Regions from separate parts of the Rhizobium sp. P44RR-XXIV genome, predicted to be linked through region 2. Evidence: riboswitches for the same ligand, from Rfam matches in the RefSeq annotation. Region 2 holds a riboswitch; each other region holds the start of a gene.
What was found. Region 2 has a riboswitch for thiamine pyrophosphate ahead of thiB (thiamine ABC transporter substrate binding subunit). Riboswitches for the same ligand answer to the same signal wherever they lie in the genome.
Positions count from the first base shown of each region.

Region 1 (7,536 bases), on a different contig from region 2:
CGCATCGAATATGCAAGTTCAGGCACGCTGTTTCTCGATGAGATCGAGAGCATGCCGCCTGCAATTCAGGTGCAGTTGCTGCGCGTTCTGGAGATGCGGGAGGTGACGCCGCTCGGAACCAACGAGGTGCGGCCGATCGATCTGCGGGTCGTGGCAGCGGCAAAGGTCGATCTTGGCGATCCCGGCCAGCGCGGCGACTTCCGCGAGGATCTCTATTATCGGCTCAACGTCGTCACACTCTCCATTCCGCCGCTCCGCGACCGGCGCGACGATATTCCCTTGCTATTCGGCTATTTCGCCGAACGCGCCGCCAGCCGCTTCAAACGCGAAGCGCCTGCTGTCTCCACTACGGTACGCCGCCATCTGCAGCAGCATGACTGGCCTGGAAACGTTCGCGAACTGGCCCATTTTGCGGAGCGCTTCGTGCTGGGCCTTGAAAGCACGACGGCAAAACCTGGAGACGTGCCTGCCGCCGATGCGGCGCTGCCGCTGCCCGCCCGGATCGAACGCTATGAGGCGGAGCTCATCCGCGAGACCCTGTCGCAAAACAACGGCGATGTTCGCCGCACCATCGAAGCACTCGGAATCCCAAGGAAAACCTTCTACGACAAGCTGCAGCGCCACGGCATCGTGAGAGGCGAATTTGCCGGCTTCGACGGGGACGACAGGCGAAATTCCTAAAGCAACGCCTTAAGCGCTTGCGAGCAGAGCCTGTCCGTGGCCGGATTGTGCCGATACCCGAGCAGCCATGTCCGCCGTGCGATCGAGAACCGTCATGGCTTGGGCTATGAGATCCGACAGCGCCGCAACGCCTTCGCAAGCTGCAACGATCAGAGGCGCGCTCAGGCAGATTCTAAGGGCGCTTGCCGGAACATCACCGAAATCGGCGCAACGAACAGGCTGTCCGATACGGACAGCGGCAAGCTCGGCTTCATCGATTGCAAGCTGCTTGTAAACGCTGGCAGTCTCAGTCACCGTCAAAACGCCGGCGCCATGGGTGTTACGCAGATAAAACGAGATGATCGAGGGAATCTCATCCCAGCGGCGGATCGACGATGCGCCCCATAAATCGCTTCGATCAAGCGGCCTTGTATCCAGGAGATCGAAAGCTGCATCGCTCTCAAGCCGTGCGGTGACCGCTTCCGCGAAGGCCGTGAGAACCGCAATCACCTTTTCCTCGGGGATGGCGGAGAAGCGTTCGAGTTCGAACAAAGCAGCCTTCCAGCGCAACAGCAGCCCAAAATTGGCACGATGGGTCAGGGCCTCACGTGCCGCCCAGCCTTCCGGCCATTCTGCCTTGCCGCAGTAATCGGCAAGTGCTGCGGGCACGGCTCGGTGCCTGAAGCGTTCCGATATTGGTGGTGGGCACAGGAGGGCGCCGCTGAAAATCGGCCCGGCCAGAAATTTCGAACCCGTCAGTGCCACCATGAAATCATGAGCGAGATAGGCGCGGATCGTTGCCGCCGAAAGACGGAACTGGCAGGCGTCGATCACGATGTCGAGCATGGCGCCGAAGCGCGCCTTCAGACGCAGAGCCGTTTCCAGACTTGGAGCCAACAGGCTCGTCTTGGACACATCAGTCACGACGAGCAGGCATCTGAGGCCGGCTGCGCGGGCAAGCTCGATCAGACCCCGCAACTCTTCCTCGACTTCGAGATCGGTGCGCAGCGAGCCGTCCTTGTTGCGCACGGCGACGGTGGCGTTGCGCGTAGCGTCGCCCTCTCTCAGCTCTTCGCCCTTCGCGACGGCTTGGTCGCTGCTGACGCGCGCCATGAAATGCCGCCCGGACGCGGCCATCATCACACCGCTGCCGGTCTCATTGCCCATCAAAGTGATCGTCATCAAAGGCTGATCGTCTTCGCGCGCCAAGAGAGCTGCGGCAAAGAGGTGGATGTCCGTGCCCGACGTCGCCAATATGGCATCGACGCGTGGCTGGTCAGACGAGTGATTAAGGCCGAGCAGACGCAGGAGATCATGACGAACCTGTCCGATCTCACGCTCGTAGATTTCGGCAGACGAACCGCTTTCCATCTCGTGCTGCAACTCGGAATAATAGGCGCTTACGGCGGAAAACGCCGCCGCGGAAATGGTCGAAGCTGTCGACGAGCCGAAGGCCAGATCGCGCGGGCGGGGTGACGGACCATGGCCATACATGTTGAGGCCTGTGGTTTCGTCGCAATCCAGTCTCTCGTCGCCACCCGAGATCAGGCATCTCAGAAGAGTCGCCGCCTCCGTCTCCAACAGTTGCACCGGCGCGCCTGCAGCCACATTCCTGTCCCGGGCACGGTGGTCAACGATCTGCGGCATGGAGAAGTATTCCTCTGGCATCGTGGTTCGGAACGCCTTGCATGAATGTTCCGCGTTCTATTCGGCCAGCAGAAAGCTGCCAGCAACCGCACATTAGGCCAATCAAGATGGAGCGAGGCTGACTTGGCGACCGCAGGCCTTGCCGTTCAACGACAGATGCAACAAAAAACTCGCGGCTTTGGGCCGCGAGTTCATCAGGATCGGGAGCGAAATCCGAATGTCAGCCGGCGGGCACGATCTTGTCCTGCGTCTTCGTATCGAAATCGCTGGCATCGTGACGCTCACGCAATTGCTCAGACGGGTCGCCCGACATACGGTTGACCATGCGACCGCGCTTGACGGTCGGTCGTGCGTAGATCTGCTCGGCCCAGCGCTGGACGTTCTTATAGTCCTGCACCTGCAGGAATTCGGCCGCGCCATATTGCCAGCCCTTGGCGAGACCGCCGTACCAGGGCCAGATTGCGATATCGGCGATCGTGTATTCGCTGCCAGCTATATATTCGCTCTCAGCCAGACGACGGTCGAGCACGTCGAGTTCGCGCTTCACTTCCATGGCAAAACGATCGATCGCATATTCTATCTTCGTCGGTGCATAGGCGAAGAAATGGCCGAAGCCACCGCCGAGATAGGGCGCGCTGCCCATCTGCCAGAACAGCCAGGACAGGCATTCGGCGCGGGCCGGCTGCTCGGTCGGCAGGAAAGCGCCGAACTTTTCGGCGAGATAGGTCAGGATCGATCCCGATTCGAACACGCGGATCGGCTTGGGGCCGCTGCGATCCAGCAAGGCCGGGATCTTGGAGTTGGGATTGACGTCGACAAAGCCGCTGCCGAACTGGTCGCCATCGCCGATCTTGATCAGCCAGGCGTCATACTCCGCGCCGCTATGGCCAAGCGCCAGCAGTTCTTCAAGCATGATGGTGACCTTCACACCATTTGGCGTGCCCAGCGAATAAAGCTGCAGGGGATGGCGTCCCACAGGCAGTTCCTTTTCATGGGTAGGCCCGGCGATCGGCCGGTTGATATTGGCGAACTGGCCGCCATTCGCCTTGTTCCAGGTCCAGACTTTAGGGGGCGTGTATTCGGCAGAACCGGTCATGGGCATCCTCTCATTTTCAGTGAATCAGATTGGGCGTGATCATCGATGTAGCGCGCTACGTCAGTCGCACATAGTAGCGGCAATTCATTTTTGCGAGAGGAGCGCGAGCCGCTTTTGGGATGGTGCCGGATAAAACGAAAAAAGCCTGCCGCGGGAGGAGGTGCGGCAGGCTTTCGGCAATAATGAACAGCGCGCGGGAGGAGGAGTGGCGCTGTTCGCGCAGACGACCCTTGGGAGGAGGAGTAGGGCGTCTGCAGAGCGAAGGGATGCGGGAGGAGGTGCATCGCTTCGATGAGTAGAAGATACCAGTCTTTTGCTCAGTTCATAGGCATTTCTTTGCAGGGCAGTTATGCGCTATGCGAAAAGCTTAAGGCTGGGGTCGTGCATTTTTTCGGCAGACGGCCCAGCGCGCGGCTGCCTTGCGGACAAAACAAAAGCGCCTGCTCGGGAGGAAGCAGGCGCCAGGAAATACGGCTCTAAATTCAGTCGTCGGACTATTAGCCGGCAATGGCTGCGCGGGCGACATTGCGGATTTCGCCGCGATCGATACCGAGGTCATGCAGTTCGCGAGTGGACATGCGACCCAGTTCGGCAACCGTCTGACGGTACTTACGCCAGTTATTGAAAGAGCGTGCTACGTTCATGATGATCCCCTTTCCTTGGGTATTCGAAGCTGAGCTGCCGTGCTTGGCGCTTCGTTCGCTTCGATGACAAAAATATAGTGCAAACCCCTGCCCTTTTGCAGCGCCAAGGTGGCACTGCACCCATGCAACTGATGCATGGATTGCCGGAGGGTTTGGGTGTGCGATCGAGGCGCCGCCTGCCCTGGTTTGCGATTTGCTGATGACAGGGCCGCCTTTGTCTGCGAAAACAAGCGGATTGAGAGACAGGGGCGTCCGCTGTTCAGCGGGCTGAGAAGCACCCTTTGAACCTGAACCAGATCATGCTGGCGGAGGGAGTCGCTCGGGGCTTTGCAGTTTCCTATGCCGCCCCTCGCGTCTCGCCCGCCTGAAAGGGCGATATGCAAGACCATACCAATCCCGCCACTCTGCTCGGCGCCATGCGGGCGAACCCGCCGCTGGTGCAATGCATCACCAATTTCGTGGCAATGAACATCGCCGCCAATGTGATGCTCGCGGCCGGCGCGTCGCCTGCCATGGTTCACGCAGAGGAAGAGGCGGCCGAATTTGCCGCAATTTCCGGTGCGCTGACCATCAACATCGGTACCTTGTCGGCGGGATGGCTCGCCGGCATGCTTTCAGCCGCGCAATCGGCGGGAAAGGTCGGCAAGCATGGGTCCTCGATCCGGTTGCGCACTACGCAACCTCGTTCCGGCGCAAGGCGGTTGCGCAATTACTGGAGCTGCAGCCGACGATCATCCGTGGCAATGCCTCGGAAATCATCGCGCTTGCCGGTGGCGCCAGCCGCGGCCAAGGCGTCGATAGCCGCGATCCCGTTGAACTGGCCGAGGATGCGGCAAGACAACTCGCTCAAACGCACGGCTGCGTGGTTGCCGTAACCGGCGTCACCGATTTCGTCACTGACGGACAGAAGGCGCGGCGCGTAGAAGGCGGATCGCCACTCATGCCGCAGGTCACCGCACTCGGCTGCTCGCTGACCTGCCTTGTCGGGGCTTTCGCGGCGGCCACGCCCGACAATCCTTTCGACGCAACGGTGGCGGCGCTTGCCGTCTTTGCGGTTGCCGGAGAGCAGGCAGGAGCGGCGGCCGATGGCCCCGGCTCCTTTTCCTGGCGCTTCCTCGATGCGCTGACCGCCCTCGATGTGGAAACGCTTTCTGCCAAAGCCAGGATTTTGACGGCATGAAGAACTTCGATCTCTCACTCTATCTGGTTCTCGACCCCGTACTCTGCGCCGATATCGGCATGGTCGAAACTGCGCGTGCCGCAGTCGCTGGCGGCGCTACCATCGTGCAATTGCGCGACAAGCATGCTTCGACCGCAGTCATGATCGAGACCGGCCTTGCCCTCAAGCAAGCGCTGGCCGGCAGCAATGCTCTTCTTATCATCAATGATGATGTCGAGGCCGCCATCGCCATTGGTGCCGATGGCCTGCATATCGGCCAGGAAGATCTGGATGCCAGCGAGGCCCGCCGCCGGGTCGGGCCGGAGATGATTCTCGGCCTCTCGGTGGAGACGGAAGCTCTCGCCTCGGCCATCGATGCTGATGTCGTCGACTATGTCGGTGTCGGCCCAGTCTTTGCGACACCGACCAAACCCGACCACAAGCACCCGATCGGCTTTGACGGCCTTGCCCGCATCATCCAGCTTTGCCCGGTTCCGACGGTCGCCATCGGCGGGCTGAAAGCTGAGCACGCTGCCGATGCCCTCGCGGCCGGTGCAGACGGACTGGCCGTCGTCTCGGCGATCTGCGGCAAATCCGACCCAGAGGCCGCGACAGCCCTAATCGCCGAAGCTATCAAGGAGGCGCGCAAATGATCCGCAACGTTCTGTCCATCGCCGGCTCCGACCCCTCCGGCGGAGCGGGTATTCAGGCCGATCTGAAGGCCTTCTCGGCGCGCGGCGTCTACGGCATGGCCGTTCTCACAGCATTGACGGCCCAGAACACGCAGGGCGTTACCGGCGTCCATCCCGTACCGCCGCAATTCGTTGCTGATCAGATCGCCGCGATCTTCGCCGACATACGCGTCGATGCCGTTAAGATCGGCATGATCGCCAATGCGGCGATCGCCGAAGCTGTCGCCGATAGTCTGGCGCGGCATCGCGACGTTCCCATCGTCCTCGACCCGGTGATGATCGCCAAGGGCGGTGCGGCCCTTCTTGCTGCGGACGCCGTCGATGTGCTCACCCGACGTCTGTTGCCGCTGGCAACGGTGGTGACGCCGAACCTGCCGGAAGCGGCGGCCTTGCTGCATGAAGCCGAGGCAAAGAGCCGCGAAGACATGGCGCGTCAGGCGCTTGCCCTGGCCAAGCTCGGCCCGCCGCCGTTCTGGTGAAAGGCGGCCACCTTGAAGGTCGTGAGAGCCCCGACGTGCTGACAAGCGCCGGCGCCCTCACCTGGTTCGAGGCCGATCGGTTGCCGACAAAAAACACCCATGGAACTGGCTGCACGCTTTCCAGCGCCATTGCAGCCGAAATCGCCAAGGGCTTGCCGCTGCCGCAAACCGTCGCTTCTGCCAAAGACTATCTCGCAAACGCAGTGGCCGCCGCCGACCAGCTTTCAGTCGGCAGCGGCCACGGGCCCGTGCAGCATTTCCACGCGCTATGGGCAAACAATGAAGGAGTTGAAAAATGAGCCTGCCAATCAAGGACCAAGTCGTCATCGTCTCCGGCGCCGGGCGCGGTCTCGGCGCCGCCATCGCTGCGGCCTTTGCCCGCGAAGGCGCGAAAGTCGCGATCAACTACCGTGCAAGCCGCGAGCAAGCGGAAGCACTGGTGGCAGAGCTTGGCGATCGCGCGAGTGCATTCCAGGCCGATATGCGCAGCCTTACCGAAACGGAGCGGCTTGTTGCCGACGTAACAGCCCATCTCGGAGCACCGACGACAGTCGTTCACAATGCACTGGCTGATTTCAGCTTCAACGGCGACGCGCGTTCGAAGCTGGACGCCTTGAGCTGGGCTGAGATGGCAAAGCAGCTTGAGACGGCCCTGCAGGGCGCGCTCAACCTCATTCAGGCGGCGCGGCCGGGCATGGCAGCAGCGGGATTTGGCCGCATCGTCACGATCGGCACCAACCTTTTCCAGAATCCGGTCGTACCCTATCACGACTATACGGCGGCCAAGGCAGCGCTCCTGTCATTGACCCGTACGGCTGCCGCGGAACTCGGGCCGCTTGGAATTACCGTCAACATGGTTTCCGGCGGCCTGCTCCGGACCACAGATGCCAGCAGCGCCACACCTGAGGCCGTCTTCGACATCATCGCAGCCAATACGCCACTGCGTCGTGTCACCACGCCGGAAGAAGCTGCCGACGCAATTCTCTTCTTCGCAAGCCCTTGGGCACGCGCCGTGACCGGACAGAATCTGATCGTCGATGGCGGATTGGTGTTCGGCTGATCGCAATAGGAGGCGACGACCCATGGTCGCCGCCTCCATCTCTGGATGGACGATCAGGCCCAGCCCATGGTCAGCACGCCGAAGAGGATGACGACACCC
Region 1 is NZ_MPVZ02000029.1:638,983-646,518, reverse strand. Features, by position in the region: gene BSK43_RS29055 (sigma-54 dependent transcriptional regulator) at 1-681, shown strand, start outside; gene BSK43_RS29050 (hypothetical protein) at 691-2,307, opposite strand; gene yghU (glutathione-dependent disulfide-bond oxidoreductase) at 2,528-3,403, opposite strand; gene BSK43_RS29040 (DUF1127 domain-containing protein) at 3,901-4,047, opposite strand; TPP riboswitch at 4,282-4,378, shown strand; partial or broken gene thiM (hydroxyethylthiazole kinase) at 4,425-5,227, shown strand; gene thiE (thiamine phosphate synthase) at 5,224-5,859, shown strand; partial or broken gene thiD (bifunctional hydroxymethylpyrimidine kinase/phosphomethylpyrimidine kinase) at 5,856-6,571, shown strand; gene BSK43_RS29020 (3-oxoacyl-ACP reductase) at 6,673-7,437, shown strand; gene BSK43_RS29015 (undecaprenyl-diphosphate phosphatase) at 7,491-7,536, opposite strand, start outside.
Region 1: linked by a shared signal. The riboswitch ahead of thiM (hydroxyethylthiazole kinase) and the one ahead of thiB (thiamine ABC transporter substrate binding subunit) in region 2 are both predicted to bind thiamine pyrophosphate.

Region 2 (7,536 bases):
AGTCTGGTCGGCCTGCACGAGATTGCCGACTGAGATCAAACGCCGGTCGATCCGGCCGCTCAGCGGTGCGGTGATCTTGGTGAAATCCATATCGAGATTGGCGCGATCGACGGCTGCCTGGGCGCCGCGAACATTCGCCTGCGCGGACAGGAGGTCGCGGCGGCGGTCATCCAGCGTCGAGGCCGACTGACTGCCCGTCGTAGACAGGGATTCCGTCCGCTTGAATTGCGCGTCGGCGAGCGTCAGCGACGATTTCGCCACTTCGAGCGAAGCCGTCGACTCGTTCAGCGTGGTGATGAACGGCCGCTGGTCGATGACAAAAAGCAGGTCGCCCTGCTTGACCATGGTGCCGTCCTTGAAGTGCACCTCCTGCAGATAGCCGCCGACCCGCGACCGTACCGAGACCTCATCGACCGCCTGGAAGCGCCCGATGAATTCGTCGCTATCGATGACGTCGCGAACGACGGGCTTGGCGACCGTCACGGGCGCAGCCGGCGGCGCGCTTTGCGCCAAAGCCTGAGCACCGGAAAAAACGGCAATAACACAGCTGAACAAAATGGAACGCGGCAGCACCGGCATGAAGGCCCCCTCGGAAAACCGCGGACAGCAAGGAGCGCCGCCGCGTTAAGCGATCACGAAATTTGCTTGCTACTTTCTGCGAAGGACCCGTCGCCATCAGGCGAAATCCAATCAGGTCTCTTCGGACTTCCCCAACATGCGCCACGGGCCGCGGTGGCCCGGGGGTATCAACCGGCTCATGGTCCGGCAACATGGGTTAATGTATAAACGGTTTATTGGATTCGACAACAGGGAATGAGGCGGTAGCGACACAGCGCAACCTTTTGTTTTTTCTCATATAGATGAACGCGCATAGGATGAGCAGATCCGAGCCTCAGCTCTCGAGTTCCTCACGCAGCATTTCAAGCTCCAGCCATTCCTCTTCCATCCTGGTCAGGCCTTCGCGCAGCTTTTCCATCTCGGCCGCAAGACGATTGAACGTCGCAGGATCCTTGGTGAAGAGGTTGGGATCGGCCATTTTCTTCTCGCGGGCGGCGATCTCTGCCTCCGCCTTGGCCATGTCTTTCGGCAGGTTCTCCAGCGCAAATTTCTGCTTGTAGGAAAGCTTAGCCTTGCCCTTCGAAGCATCGGCGGCGGATGCCCCGGCCTCGGCGGCCTTCGGCTTTTCCGCAGCCTTTTCCGCGCGTTTGCGTTCTTCCATCGCGCCCTTGCGCTGGGTCAGCATGTCGGAATAGCCGCCTGCATATTCGATCCAGCGGCCATCAGGCTCTTCCGGATTGGCAGGCGCGATCGTCGAGGTCACTGTGCGGTCGAGAAAGTCACGGTCGTGGCTGACGAGAATGACAGTGCCGGAAAAGCCGGCAACGATTTCCTGCAAAAGGTCGAGCGTCTCGATGTCAAGATCGTTCGTCGGTTCGTCGAGAATGAGCAGGTTCGTCGGCCGCGACAGGATGCGCGCCAGCATCAACCGGGCGCGCTCGCCGCCGGAGAGGTTCCTGATCGGCGTGCGGGCCTGTTCCGGCTGGAACAGGAATTCCTTCATGTAGCCCGTCACATGCCGCTGCTCGCCATTAACCAGCAGGTTTTCGCCGCGACCGTCGGTGAGGTAATTGGCAAGCGTATCCTCCGGATCAAGCTCCTCGCGCTTCTGATCGAGCGTTGCGATCTCCAGATTGGTGCCGAGCTTCACCGTGCCGCTATCGGGTTCCAGCTGCCCGGTCAGCATCTTCAGAAGCGTCGTCTTGCCGGCACCGTTCGGGCCGACGAGGCCGATGCAATCGCCGCGATGGACGCGGATCGAAAACGGCGAGACGATCACCCTGTCGCCATAGGTCTTGGTGATCTTGTCTGCCTCGATCACCAGCTTGCCGCTTTCCTGTGCATCGGACGCAGCCGCCTGCACGGTGCCGAGAGCGCCTCTATGGCCGCGATGGCGCGAGCGCATGTCCTGCAATTCGCCAAGGCGGCGCATGTTGCGCTTGCGCCGCGCTGTCACGCCGTAGCGCAACCAATGTTCTTCTCGCTCGATCTGCTTGCCGAGCTTGTGCTGTTCCAGCTCCTCGGCTTCCAGCACCTGGTCGCGCCATGCCTCGAAATGGGCAAAGCCCCGGTCCAGCCGGCGCGAGGTGCCGCGGTCAAGCCAGACCGTGGCGGTCGAAACCTTTTCGAGGAAGCGACGGTCGTGCGAGATCAGCACGAGAGCGCTGCGGCTCTTCTGCAATTCGCCTTCCAGCCATTCGATGGTCGGCAGGTCCAGATGGTTCGTCGGTTCGTCGAGCAGCAGGATATCCGGCTCCGGCGCCAGAACGCGGGCCAGAGCCGCGCGGCGGGCCTCGCCGCCCGAAAGATTGTTCGGATCTTCCTCGCCGGTCAGGCCGAGATGCGAGAGCAGATACGTGACACGATAGGGATCATCGCCCGGCCCGAGACCGGCTTCCGCATAGGCGGCCACGGTCTTGTAACCGGCGAAATCCGGCGCCTGTTCGAGATAGCGCACGGTCGACGACGGATGGCGGAATACCTCGCCCGACTGCGCTTCGACCATGCCGGCGGCGATTTTCAGCAGCGTCGACTTGCCGGAACCATTGCGGCCAACCAGGCAGATCTTGTCACCCGGCTCCACCTGCAGCCCGGCGCCGGCCAGAAGGGGCGCGCCGCCAAAGCTCAGGAAGATATCGTCGAGTTTCAGAATAGGAGGGGCCAAGATCAGACTCCGGTAAGATCATAAGGGCGGGCAAGAACGATCGCCCTGCCGCTGCCGAGCGAAAAGCGCACAGCACCTTCCGCCACATTGGAAATGGTGCGCGACGCGCCGAATGGCAGGTGGAAGTCGCGCAAGGGATAACGGGCATTCTCGATGAAAAGGCCCGTCAGGTCGCTGAAGCCGAGCACCGAAAACAGCGAGCCTTGTGGCAGCGCGATTTCCATCTGCCCGGGAAGAAGCGGAACCGCTTCCTCATCACCGGAGGTCAGCAGCACATCAAGGCCCTGTTCGGCAAGGCGAACGCCGTAGAGCAGATGCTGGATGGCATGATCCGAGCGCTCGCCGCCCATCGCGCCTGCCAGGATCAGCCTGACGGCGCCGCGATCGATCGCCTCAGATACGGCAATCTCGCCATCGGTTGCAGCCTTGGCGGCCGGATAGGGCTGCTTCGGCACGCCGGGAAAAGCCGCAAGAAGATCGGCAGGCGTCGAGTCGAAATCACCCACCCACAGTTCCGGTTCGACACCGAGCGCCAAGGCATGGCGCATGCCGCCATCGGCCGCGATGAAACGGCTGCCGGAAACGGCAGCGCGCAATCGGTCCGTCAGGCGAAGCTCGCCGCCGAGCAGGATGGTGAAGGTGGTGGACTGGCTCATGCGCCAAGCCCATAGCGCAAAGTCATATCCTTAGGGAAGAGCGACGGCCGCAAGAACCGCCCATGCGGGCCGCTCAGTCGGCGGTTTCCGTGAGCCGGGTCTGGATAACGCTTTCATAGCCCGTGACATAACGGTCGAACAACAGCGAGAAACTCGCGATGTCCTCAGGAGACCAATCGGCAAAGATGCTGCCGATGATGGAGTATTTTTGTGCCTGGATTTCCGACAACAACCGCTGCCCGAGCGCGGTGAGCACCACGACGATGCGCCGCGCATCGGCCTGGGATGCCTTTCGCCGCAACACGCCGCGCGCCACCATGTCGGCAACGATGCGGCTCGCCCGCGACGGATCAATGCGCAACACTTCGGCGATCGTGCCGACCGTCACCTCGCCCGTGGCTTCGGCACGTCTCACGACGTCGAGAACGTCAAGATGCGAAAGCTCAAGCCCTGGGGCAACGTTCTGAATGGCGAGCCTGCCGATCATGCGGCGGCCGGTCAGCAGGCGCATGCGCGTCATCGCCTGACCGATCAGCAGGAGATCCTCGTCTTCGGTCAGCGGCGGGGCTTCAACTTCACGTGTATTCGTCGCAGATGTCATCTTTCCACCATATCAGAGGCGGAAAGGAAATAAAACATGCAAACAGCATTCACCTGTCATTGACAATTATATGCTAATAGCACATATGTTTCCCATATGAAACCGGGGCGACCCGCGCATTCGTTCGGCTGCGCAGCGTTTCGGACAAGCTCGGATACCCTGTTCCATGGACATGCAGACAACATTCGCGCCGCTCGTGACGGATCCCAGGCGGCGGCTTATCCTTTTCCTGTTTCTGATGACTGCCATGTTCATGGCAACGCTGGATAACCAGATCGTATCGACGGCACTGCCCACCATCGTCGGCGAGTTCGGGCATCTCGAGCGCTTCGGCTGGATCGGCTCGGCCTATCTTCTCTCGCTTTCGGCCGTCATGCCTGTCTACGGCAAGCTCGGCGACCTCTTCGGCCGCAAATATGTGATGATGACGGCGATTGCGATCTTCACCGTGGGCTCCGCCGTCTGTGGCCTTGCCGTGTCGATGAACACGTTGATCGCCGCCCGTGTGTTGCAGGGCTTCGGCGGCGGCGGCATCATGGTGTCGATCTTCGCCGTCAATGCCGACCTGTTCGAACCGCGCAAACGCGCCCGCTATCAGAGCTATTCAAGCCTCGTACTGATGGCTTCGGGTGCCATCGGCCCCGTTCTCGGCGGCACGATGAGCGATCTGTTCGGCTGGCGCTCGATCTTTCTCGTCAACGTCCCGATCGGCTTCGTCGTGCTGGCTGGTCTCGCCACCATGCTGCCCTATCGCAAGCCGAGCCGCCGGCCAAAGATCGATTATGCCGGCGCGCTGGTCCTTGCGCTGACGACCACAAGCATCGTGCTGGCCGCAGACGGCACCGAACTCTTCGGATCGCTGCTGTCGCCGCAATGTCTCGGCATCATCGCCTTCGGTGTTATCTGCGCGATTACCTGGGTCTTCATCGAACGCCGCGCGCCTGAGCCCATCGTTCCGATGACTCTCTTCCGCAATCCGACATTCGGTCTGCTTCTGATCATCTCGATCACCAGCGGTGCCGTTGCTATCGGCATGGTCAACTATTTCGCACTGTTCCTGCAGACGACAACGGGCCTGTCGCCTTCGATGGCCGGCCTGCTGTTCATCCTCCTGACCGGCGGCCTCGTCTGCGGCTCGCTTTCCGCCGGCCGGTTGATCGCGGCAAGAGGTCGCTACAAGCCCTTCGCGGTTGCTAGCGCCGCCTGCAGCACCATTGCATTCGCTTCGCTGGCCTTCGTCCATGCCGGCACCCCCATCGCCCTCATCGGCGGCCTGATGCTGCTGCACGGCATCGGCATCGGCCTTGCGCAGCAGGTGCCCGTCATCGGGGTACAGAACGCTGCCGGTGCCCGCGACATCGGCGCCGCCACCGGCGCCGTCACGCTGTCGCGCATGGGCGGCGCCTCGATCGCCATCTCCATCTACGGCGCCATCATAGCGGCCAAGCTCGGCAGTGTCGGTGTCTCGATCGCAGGTGTTTCCGACATCGAGGAACTGACGCCGAAGATGATGGCGGCCTTGCCGGAAGCCACGCGCGAGGCCGTCGCCAATGCCTATGCAGGCGCCTTCAGCCCGCTGTTCATGACGGCCGCCGGCATTTGCCTGCTCGGTCTTCTGACATCGCTGACATTGAAAAACGTGCAACTGCCCGGCACGACAAAGAAATTCGAAAGCACTGTCAGCGCCGAAGCTGCCGAATAGGTCGCGCAGCCTGCAATCGACAGGGGAATCATTCCCCTTGTCATCCCTTCGTCACAAGGCTAAATCTGCCGACGCTCTAACGGGGTGCCTTATGTCCTTTCGGACATCTGGCTGAGAGGCTTTCACCAGCCAACCCGCGGAACCTGATCCGGCTAACACCGGCGGAGGGATTAGACGCGTGACGAAATCATAGCGCCCTTTTCCCCTTGAAGACGAAACCAAAAGGAGGCGCTCTGATGCTCGACCGTTCACTATTGTCACTGTTCACCGGCCTGGCCCTTGCCGCCGGCGCAGCATTTCTTTCCACGCAGCCCGCCGCAGCGGCCGACAAGACGCTGACCATCTACACCTATGAAAGCTTCACCGCCGATTGGGGTCCAGGCCCCAAGGTCAAGGCCGCTTTCGAAAAGACATGCGGCTGCACCGTCAATTACGTCAGCGTCACTGATGGCGTGGCGCTGCTCTCCCGCCTGAAGCTCGAAGGCGCCGGCACCAAGGCCGATGTGGTTCTTGGCCTCGACACCAACCTGGTCGACGAAGCCAAGGATACTGGCCTTTTCGACACCAGCGGCGTCGATACATCGGCCCTCAAGGTTCCCGGCGATTTCAAGGATGATGTCTTCGTGCCCTATGATTACGGCCATTTCGCCGTCATCTACGACACCCAGACCGTCAAGAACCCGCCAAAGAGCATGAAGGATCTCGTCGAGGGCGACCCCTCGCAGAAGATCGTCATCGAAGATCCGCGCACCTCGACGCCGGGCCTCGGCCTGCTGCTCTGGGTCAAATCGATCTACGGTGATAAATCAGCCGACGCATGGACCAAGCTCAAGGGCCGTATCCTGACCGTCACGCCCGGCTGGTCGGAAGCCTATGACCTCTTCACCAAGGGCGAAGCGCCGATGGTGCTGTCCTACACGACCTCGCCGGCCTATCACATGATCGAGGACAAGACGGAACGCTATCAGGCGGCCGCCTTCTCCGAGGGGCATTACATCCAGATCGAAGTCGCCGGCCTCGTCAAAGCGTCTCCGAACAAGGACCTCGCCCGCGACTTCCTGAAGTTCATGGTCTCCACAGGCTTCCAGGACATCATCCCCACCAGCAACTGGATGATGCCGGCCGCCGCCACCTCCACGCCGCTGCCGGACGCCTTCGGCAAGCTGGTGGTGCCGACGAAGACCTTCCTGATGAGCCCGGACGTCGTCGAGAAGAACCGCAAGGCCTGGATCGACGAGTGGTTGACCGCCACCAGCACCAACTGATCTCTCACCCATGCTGACCGCATCCGAAAGAAAACGCGCCATTTCCGGCGGGGCATTCAGCCTCGCCGGCATCGCCATTTTCGTCGCGATCGCCGTCGTCATCCTTCTTGCCGCCGGCATCGAGTCCGGCGGCGACACCACGCTTACCGATCCCTATCTGCTGCGGGTGCTTCGCTTCACCCTGCTGCAAGCGGCCTTGTCGACGTTGCTCTCCATTCTCCTTGCCATCCCCGTCGCCCGCGCCCTGGCGCGCCAACCGCGCTTTCCGGGCCGGCTGTGGCTGATCCGGCTGATGGCCGTGCCTATGGGCCTGCCCGTCCTGATCGGTGCACTCGGCCTGCTCGGCATATGGGGACGCCAAGGATTGCTCAATCAGACGCTGTCAGCCCTCGGCCTGTCGCAGCCTGTCAGCATCTACGGCCTTGCCGGCATTCTGCTGGCACATGTCTTCTTCAATATGCCGCTCGCCTGCCGGCTAATGCTGGCCGGGCTGGAGCGCGTTCCGGCGGAATACTGGCTCGTGGGTGGTGGGCTCGGCATGCGGCCGGCATCGATCTTCCGCTTCATCGAATGGCCGGTCCTGCGCGGTC
Region 2 is NZ_MPVZ02000023.1:7,167-14,702, forward strand. Features, by position in the region: gene BSK43_RS02855 (efflux RND transporter periplasmic adaptor subunit) at 1-579, opposite strand, end outside; gene BSK43_RS02860 (ABC-F family ATP-binding cassette domain-containing protein) at 893-2,722, opposite strand; gene BSK43_RS02865 (thiamine diphosphokinase) at 2,725-3,378, opposite strand; gene BSK43_RS02870 (MarR family winged helix-turn-helix transcriptional regulator) at 3,452-3,979, opposite strand; gene BSK43_RS02875 (MDR family MFS transporter) at 4,146-5,681, shown strand; TPP riboswitch at 5,752-5,868, shown strand; gene thiB (thiamine ABC transporter substrate binding subunit) at 5,918-6,946, shown strand; gene thiP (thiamine/thiamine pyrophosphate ABC transporter permease ThiP) at 6,957-7,536, shown strand, end outside.

Region 3 (7,536 bases), on a different contig from region 2:
ATAAAAAGCGGCTCAAAATAAAAAGGATCCGGAGGGAAAGCCGGATCCTTTCTCTTTGATCGGAGGTCAACCGATCACTGAAAGAAGCCTGACGGATTGGAACATCAGGCTTCTCTTACCCGGCACGAGGCCGGGTAATTCTTGATTAGAAGCTGCGCTCGAAGCGCATGATACCAGCCCACTGATCCTGGTTCACAGAATCGAAGTTGGTGTAGGAAACTTCCGGACGGAGCGTCAGGTTCTTAACCGGGTTCCAGGTGAGGTTCGTCGTAGCGGCGAAGATCTTGGAGTCGGTGTAAGCGAGCTGCAGGTTCCACTTCAGCTTGTCGTTGATCGGAACGCTACCGCCGCCCCAGACGGCCCAGTCGCCCCAGCCGCACTTCGAAGCATCGTTAACCGGGCAAGCCGAACGATCGAGGTTGGTGCCGGCGTACTTGTTGAGCTTGCTGCCGTCGGTGTTGTAACCGCCCATCAAAAAGGCCGAGAATACGCCGAAGTCAGCGTCTACACGAACCTTGACAGCGCCTTCTTCAACGATCGAGTCGTAACCGCCAACGACCTTGACGCCCCATGCGCCAGACTTGAAGCCGAGACCGGCGACAACGTCAGGAGCGTAATGGTTGGTCTTGTCGTCCGTCCACCAGCTCGCGCCGTAGGAAGACTTGTCCGAACCGCTGGAGTTCGAGTCTTCGAGCGAGACCATAGCCGTGAAGCCGTTGCCGGCGTCGTAGTTGTAGGTCAACTGGTTGAGTTCGTACGGGCCGTCATAGATCACGTCGTCGTTGATGACGTCGCCAGCGTAGCCGACATACAGGTTGTACTGCGAGTCAAGCTTACCAACGGTGAAGCCGCCGAGGCTGATGTTAGCAAACAGCAGCTTCGTGGAGGTCGCGCCGCCATCGTTCCAGTCCCAACGGAAAACCGTGTTGGTCTTCAGCGGGCCGTATTCGGTGTCGGTTGCGGTGTCGAGGCTCAGCTCAGCACGGGTGTGCCACAGCGTGCCAACCTTGCTGTTCGGGTTGTAAGCGTCGTACCATTCGCCTTCAGAACGGACACGTCCGCCGATTTTGAGGCAGGTCTCGGTACCCGGGATGAAGAAGTAGCCAGCACCATATGCGTCGCAGATGCGAACGTATTCCAACGGCTCCGGCTCAGCAGCAACGATAGCGTCAGCTGCATGGGCACCGGAAGCTGCAGCGAGCGCAGCAGCGGAGCCGAGAAGAAGGCTCTTGATGTTCATTATAAACTCCTGGTTGTAATATGCATTTCTTGTCTGCAGCGAGTACTGAGCTGGAATACCAACTCAGAGATCGGTTCGGCCTCAACACGAGCGGGTAGCCCGGCAAAATACGCACCTAATGTTGGCTTGAGTCCCCCCGAACCTTCATAATCGACCCCACAGCAAGGCCTTGAAATGCCTCTACCGATCCGGCCGATTACCCGACCGTAAGACAACTTATGTCCTGTATTTGACTTACAAACAGCCCGTATGTTTGTCAATTATGTGAAACCGCTTCAAGCGTTAGTCTTGATCTCTGTTGCCTAAATGCAACTGCGCTCAGTAGGGCACAGGAGTTTCGTCCGCTGACGGCAGAAACGCGTCGATTCATGCCTTTAAGGAGCGAGATAGCGGCTCCGGCTGATGGCCTTGCCGTCAAAACCGGGTCTGCGCCTTCAAATTCCATGGGCCACTGACAGCCATTGGCATTGGAGCCGACGCCGGCCGACAATCTCTCTCCAGCAACATCCAGCAAACTTTCAGAAACAAAATTCAACAATTCGGTACACACAGAAATAGTGAATCTCCCTAGATTCTGGCGAATCGCACTTCCGGAAAGGAACCAACTGCGAATGACCGAGAATCGGCTGATCTTCATTGCGACTCCCTGTTTCGGCGGTCTCGTCACCAAGGATTATATGCAATCCATCTTCTCGCTCATGCAGCGAGGCGCTCAGGCAGGCATTCAGCTGACACTCGCCCTGCTCGGCAATGACGCGCTGATCACCCGCAGCCGCAATACGCTGGTGTCATCCTTCCTCAACGATACTGCGGCGACTCATCTGCTCTTCGTCGATGCGGACATCAGTTTCGAGCCCGATCAGGTCATGCGCCTGCTGGATGCCGACAAGGACGTCGTTGCCGCCATGTATCCGATCAAGGATTACGATTGGGAGACCGCCGCCCGCATCAATTCGCAGGATGGCTCGTCGCTTGCTGCAGCCGCTCTTCACTATGTCGGCACGCCCTTGGTTGGCCAGAACGCAGAGCGTGATGGTGATTTTGTTAGCGCCGTCTATGCCGGCACCGGCATGCTTCTCATCAAACGCGCGGTCCTGGAGCAGATGAGCGAATCCTATCCAGGGTTGCGCTACAATGCCATCCATGCCTATCCGAGCACGAAGGCCTCGCCGGGTACGCAATATGCGCTGTTCGAATGCATGATCGAGGAAGAAACCGGCCTATATCTCAGCGAGGATTTCGCCTTCTGCCGCCGCTGGCGCGCCTTGGGCGGCAAGATCTGGCTCGATACGGCCAGCAAGCTGAACCATACCGGCCCTCATCGCTTCGTCGGCAATACCGCACCCCGCTACTGATCCGGCGCGAGACTACAACCACTCTCGGCTTTGTGCCTGCCGTGTAGCTGAAAAGTCGCCGTGCGCACTCTTGAGTTGTGAGTGGCGAAAGAGGTCGCGAGGGCAACAATGGCTGCGGGGTTGACAGCAGCCGAAGAGAGAGCATAGCCTTTCGATATTCACCAGGGGGGTCCCGGCAAGGGGCTGAGATACTGCTGGACAATACGACTCTGTCGATTGTGGCGCAGTGACCCGTTGAACCTGATCCAGTTCATACTGGCGTAGGGACGGTGCAAGCGCTCGATGGCTTCGGATTCACGCGTGGAATCCATGCCGGCGTCTTTTCATCATTCCGGCTGATTGACTGGGTCTCCAACAACCACTTGGAGCCTCAAACCATGACCATTGCCGCAAAAAACCTCACCCCCACCGTTACCACCGGGCCGCTGCCGGCATCGCGGAAAATCTACATTCCGGGGGAGATCCACCCCGATATCCGCGTGCCGATGCGCGAGATCAGCGTCCATCCGACCGCGGGCGAGCCGCCTGTCGTTGTCTATGATTCCTCCGGCCCCTATACGATCGAAGGCGCAGATATCCTTATCGAGCAAGGCCTCGCGCAGCTGCGGCGCGACTGGGTGCTCGCCCGCGGCGATGTCGAAGCCTATGAGGGTCGCCACATCCGCCCCGAAGACAATGGCTTCGTCAGCGCCGATCGGCTGACGCCGGAATTTCCCGCCAAGCGCCAGCCATTGCGTGCCACGGGTGGTAAGGCCGTCACGCAGCTGGCCTATGCACGGGCCGGCATCATCACGCCAGAGATGGAATTCATCGCTATTCGCGAAAATCTCGGCCGCAAGGCAAAGGCCGAAGCCCTGATTCGCGACGGTGAGAGCTTCGGCGCCCATATTCCAGACCATGTGACGCCGGAATTCGTCCGCCAGGAAGTCGCTGCCGGTCGGGCGATCATCCCTGCCAACATCAACCACCCCGAGGCCGAACCGATGATCATCGGCCGGAACTTTCTGGTGAAGATCAACGCCAATATCGGCAATTCCGCCGTCACGTCGTCGATGGCGGAAGAGGTCGAGAAGATGGTCTGGGCCGCCCGCTGGGGCGCCGATACCGTCATGGACCTCTCAACCGGCCGCAACATCCACAACATCCGCGAATGGATCATCCGCAATTCGCCGCTGCCGATCGGCACCGTGCCGCTCTATCAGGCGCTGGAAAAGGTCAGCGGTATTGCCGAAGACCTCACCTGGGAGGTCTATCGCGACACGTTGATCGAACAGGCCGAACAGGGCGTCGACTACTTCACCATCCATGCCGGCGTGCGGCTGCATTACATCCCGCTAACGGTCAATCGTGTCACCGGCATCGTCTCGCGCGGCGGCTCGATCATGGCCAAGTGGTGTCTCCATCACCACCGCGAGAGCTTCCTTTACGAGCATTTCGAGGAGATCTGCGACATCTGCCGCGCCTACGACGTCTCCTTCTCGCTTGGCGACGGCCTTCGTCCCGGCTCGATCGCTGATGCCAACGACGCCGCGCAATTCGCCGAGCTGGAAACCCTCGGCGAATTGACCAAGATCGCCTGGGCCAAGGATTGCCAGGTGATGATCGAAGGCCCCGGCCATGTGCCGATGCACAAGATCAAGGAAAACATGGACAAGCAGCTGAAGGTTTGCGGCGAAGCCCCCTTCTACACGCTCGGGCCGCTGACGACCGATATCGCGCCGGGTTACGATCATATCACCTCCGGCATAGGCGCTGCGATGATCGGCTGGTTCGGCACGGCGATGCTCTGCTATGTCACGCCGAAGGAACATCTCGGCCTGCCCGATCGCAATGACGTCAAGACCGGCGTTATCACCTACAAGATCGCCGCCCATGCCGCCGATCTTGCCAAGGGACATCCGGCCGCGCAGGTGCGTGACGATGCCCTGTCGCGGGCGCGATTCGAATTCCGCTGGGAAGATCAGTTCAACCTCTCGCTCGATCCCGATACGGCCCGCAGCTTCCATGACGAGACCTTGCCGAAGGAAGCGCACAAGGTCGCGCATTTCTGCTCGATGTGCGGTCCGAAATTCTGCTCGATGCGGATTTCGCACGACATTCGCGCCGAGGCCCAGAAGGAGGGCTTGGACGCGATGGCGGCAAAATATCGCGAGGGCGGGGATCTCTATATGCCCATCGAAAACCTTGCTCATCCGGCCGAGTGAGATGCGCGTCCTGATCAAAGGGGCCGGCGTTGCCGGCCTCACTCTCGCACATGAACTGAATGTCCGCGGCGCCGAAGTCACGGTCTTCGACCCGCGTCCGGAGTTCGGCAATGCCGCCTCCTGGCTCGCCGGCGGCATGCTGGCGCCATGGTGCGAACGGGAAAGCGCCGATGCGGCGGTACTCTCGCTCGGAATCGATGCCGCCGACCGGTGGGATACGATGCTGCCGGGAGAAGTCGTGCGCAACGGAACTCTCGTTGTCGCGCCGACACGCGATCAGGTGGAGCTGAAACGATTCGCCGGCCGCACGAGCGGCTATCGCCGGGTCGAAGAAAGCGAAATCGCTGCCCTGGAGCCCGCTCTTGCGGGCCGCTTCAGGCATGGGTTGTTCTTTCCCGAGGAGGCCCATCTGGATCCGCGCCGGGCGTTGACCAGACTGAAAGGGGGACTTTTGGCGAAGGGTGTCGCCTTTGCCAGCGGTGATATCGACGAAAGCGGCTTCTCCGAGATCGCCGATTGCACAGGGGCTGCTCGTATCGGGCAAACCCATGATCTGCGCGGGGTGCGCGGTGAAATGCTCTATCTAAGCGCCGAAGAAATAACGCTCGCCCGGCCCATCCGCCTGCTGCATCCACGCTTTCCCGTCTATATCGTGCCGCGCGCAACGGCCTTTTCATGGTCGGTGCCACGATGATCGAAACCGAATTCGACGGGCCGATCACGGCGCGTTCGCTGATGGAACTGCTGAATGCGGCCTACGCGCTACACCCGGCCTTTGCCGACGCCACTGTCGTCGAAACCGGCGCCGGCATCCGCCCAGCCTTCCCCGATAATCTCCCGAAAGTGACCCGGGAAGGCAACGTCACCATCCTCAACGGTTTCTACCGCCACGGCTTCCTGCTGGCGCCGGCAATGGCGGTGGAAGCTGCCGATCTCATCCTTTCCGAGCAGACGAAACAAGGGAGCTCCCTATGCGCCTGATCATCAACGGCGAAGCCCAGACGATCGCCGTTACCACGCTCACCCAGCTTCTCGTCGCACTCGACTATGAGGGCGACTGGCTGGCCACCGCCGTCAACGGCGAGCTCGTCCACCGCGAAGATCGCGACGACCATTCGCTTGATGACAATGACAGGATCGAGATCCTGACACCGATGCAGGGAGGCTGAGCCATGCTTGATCTTTATGGAAGCCAAGTCGGATCGCGGCTACTTCTTGGTACGGCTCGCTACCCCTCACCGGCCATCCTTGCCGAAGCGGTTAGGCGGTCGGGAACGGAGATCGTCACCGTCTCGCTGCGCCGTGAAACGTCCGGCGGACGCGGTGGCGGTGCTTTCTTCGAGATGATCCGCGATCTCGGCGTTCGCGTTCTTCCCAACACGGCCGGTTGCCATGGTGTTTCGGAAGCGGTGCTGACGGCGAAGATGGCTCGCGAAGTGTTCCGAACCAACTGGATCAAGCTCGAGGTGATCGGCAATCACGACACGCTGCAGCCGGATGTCTTCGCGCTGGTGGAAGCGGCACGCATTCTCAGCGGAGACGGCTTCGAGGTCTTTCCCTATACGACGGACGATCTTGTGGTCGCCGAACGCCTGGTCGAAGCCGGTTGCAAGGTGCTGATGCCCTGGTGTGCGCCGATCGGCACAGCGGCCGGGCCACTCAATCTCTCGGCCCTTCGCTCGATGCGCGCGCATTTTCCCGAGGTGCCGCTGATCGTGGATGCCGGTATCGGCCGACCCTCGCATGCGACCACGGTCATGGAGCTGGGTTTCGATGCAGTGCTATTGAACACCGCCGTTGCCGGTGCGGCTGATCCCGCTGCGATGGCCGAAGCCTTCGCAAAGGCAATCGATGCCGGTAGGCAAGCATTCGGCGCGGGCATGCTGGAGCCGCGCGACATGGCGGTGCCATCGACACCGGTCATCGGAAAGGCGGTTTTCGCGTGAAAATCGACCCCTTCTACCTGATCGTCGATAGCGCCGCATGGATCGAAAGGCTGGTGCCGCTCGGCGTAAAACTGGTGCAGCTGCGTATCAAGGATCGCCCTCTCGCCGAGATACGCACGGACATTCAAGCTGCAAAGGCGATTTGTGCAGCACATGGGTGCCAGCTGATCGTCAATGATTATTGGCAGCTTGCGATCGAAGAAGGCTGTGACTTCATTCACCTGGGACAGGAGGATCTGGCGACGACCGATCTCGGCGCCATCCGCAAGGCCGGTTTGAAGCTGGGGCTTTCGACACATGACGAGACCGAGCTGGCGACAGCTCTTACGGCAAGTCCCGATTATATCGCGCTCGGGCCGATCTACCCCACCATCCTCAAAGCCATGGCCTGGGCGCCGCAAGGTCTTGAGCGAATCGGCCAATGGAAGGCCGAAATAGGCAACATCCCGCTTGTCGCGATCGGCGGCCTCACGATTGCGCGTATTGCCGGCGTGTTCGAAAATGGCGCCGATATTGCCGCCGTCGTGACCGATATCACCCGCAATTCCGACCCCGAATCACGCACGCAGGAATGGATCAAGGCAACGCGTCCATGGCTTTCCAGCTGATCGATACGGCTGAAAATCATCGCCAGACGGCTGGTTTTCCGGGATTCGGCTGCGATGAACGATACATTCATAAAATATTCAGGTGAACATAATCATGCTTAGAACGTTGAATAAATGACTCGCGCATTCGCTGAGCATGAAGACTGCTTTGGAGGTAGTCATGATAAAGAAAACAGTTCTAAC
Region 3 is NZ_MPVZ02000029.1:137,945-145,480, reverse strand. Features, by position in the region: gene BSK43_RS26765 (porin) at 146-1,240, opposite strand; gene BSK43_RS26760 (hypothetical protein) at 1,497-1,877, opposite strand; gene BSK43_RS26755 (hypothetical protein) at 1,852-2,595, shown strand; TPP riboswitch at 2,749-2,880, shown strand; gene thiC (phosphomethylpyrimidine synthase ThiC) at 2,973-4,799, shown strand; partial or broken gene thiO (glycine oxidase ThiO) at 4,801-5,780, shown strand; gene thiS (sulfur carrier protein ThiS) at 5,771-5,968, shown strand; gene BSK43_RS26735 (thiazole synthase) at 5,972-6,745, shown strand; gene BSK43_RS26730 (thiamine phosphate synthase) at 6,742-7,353, shown strand; gene BSK43_RS26725 (hypothetical protein) at 7,514-7,536, shown strand, end outside.
Region 3: linked by a shared signal. The riboswitch ahead of thiC (phosphomethylpyrimidine synthase ThiC) and the one ahead of thiB (thiamine ABC transporter substrate binding subunit) in region 2 are both predicted to bind thiamine pyrophosphate.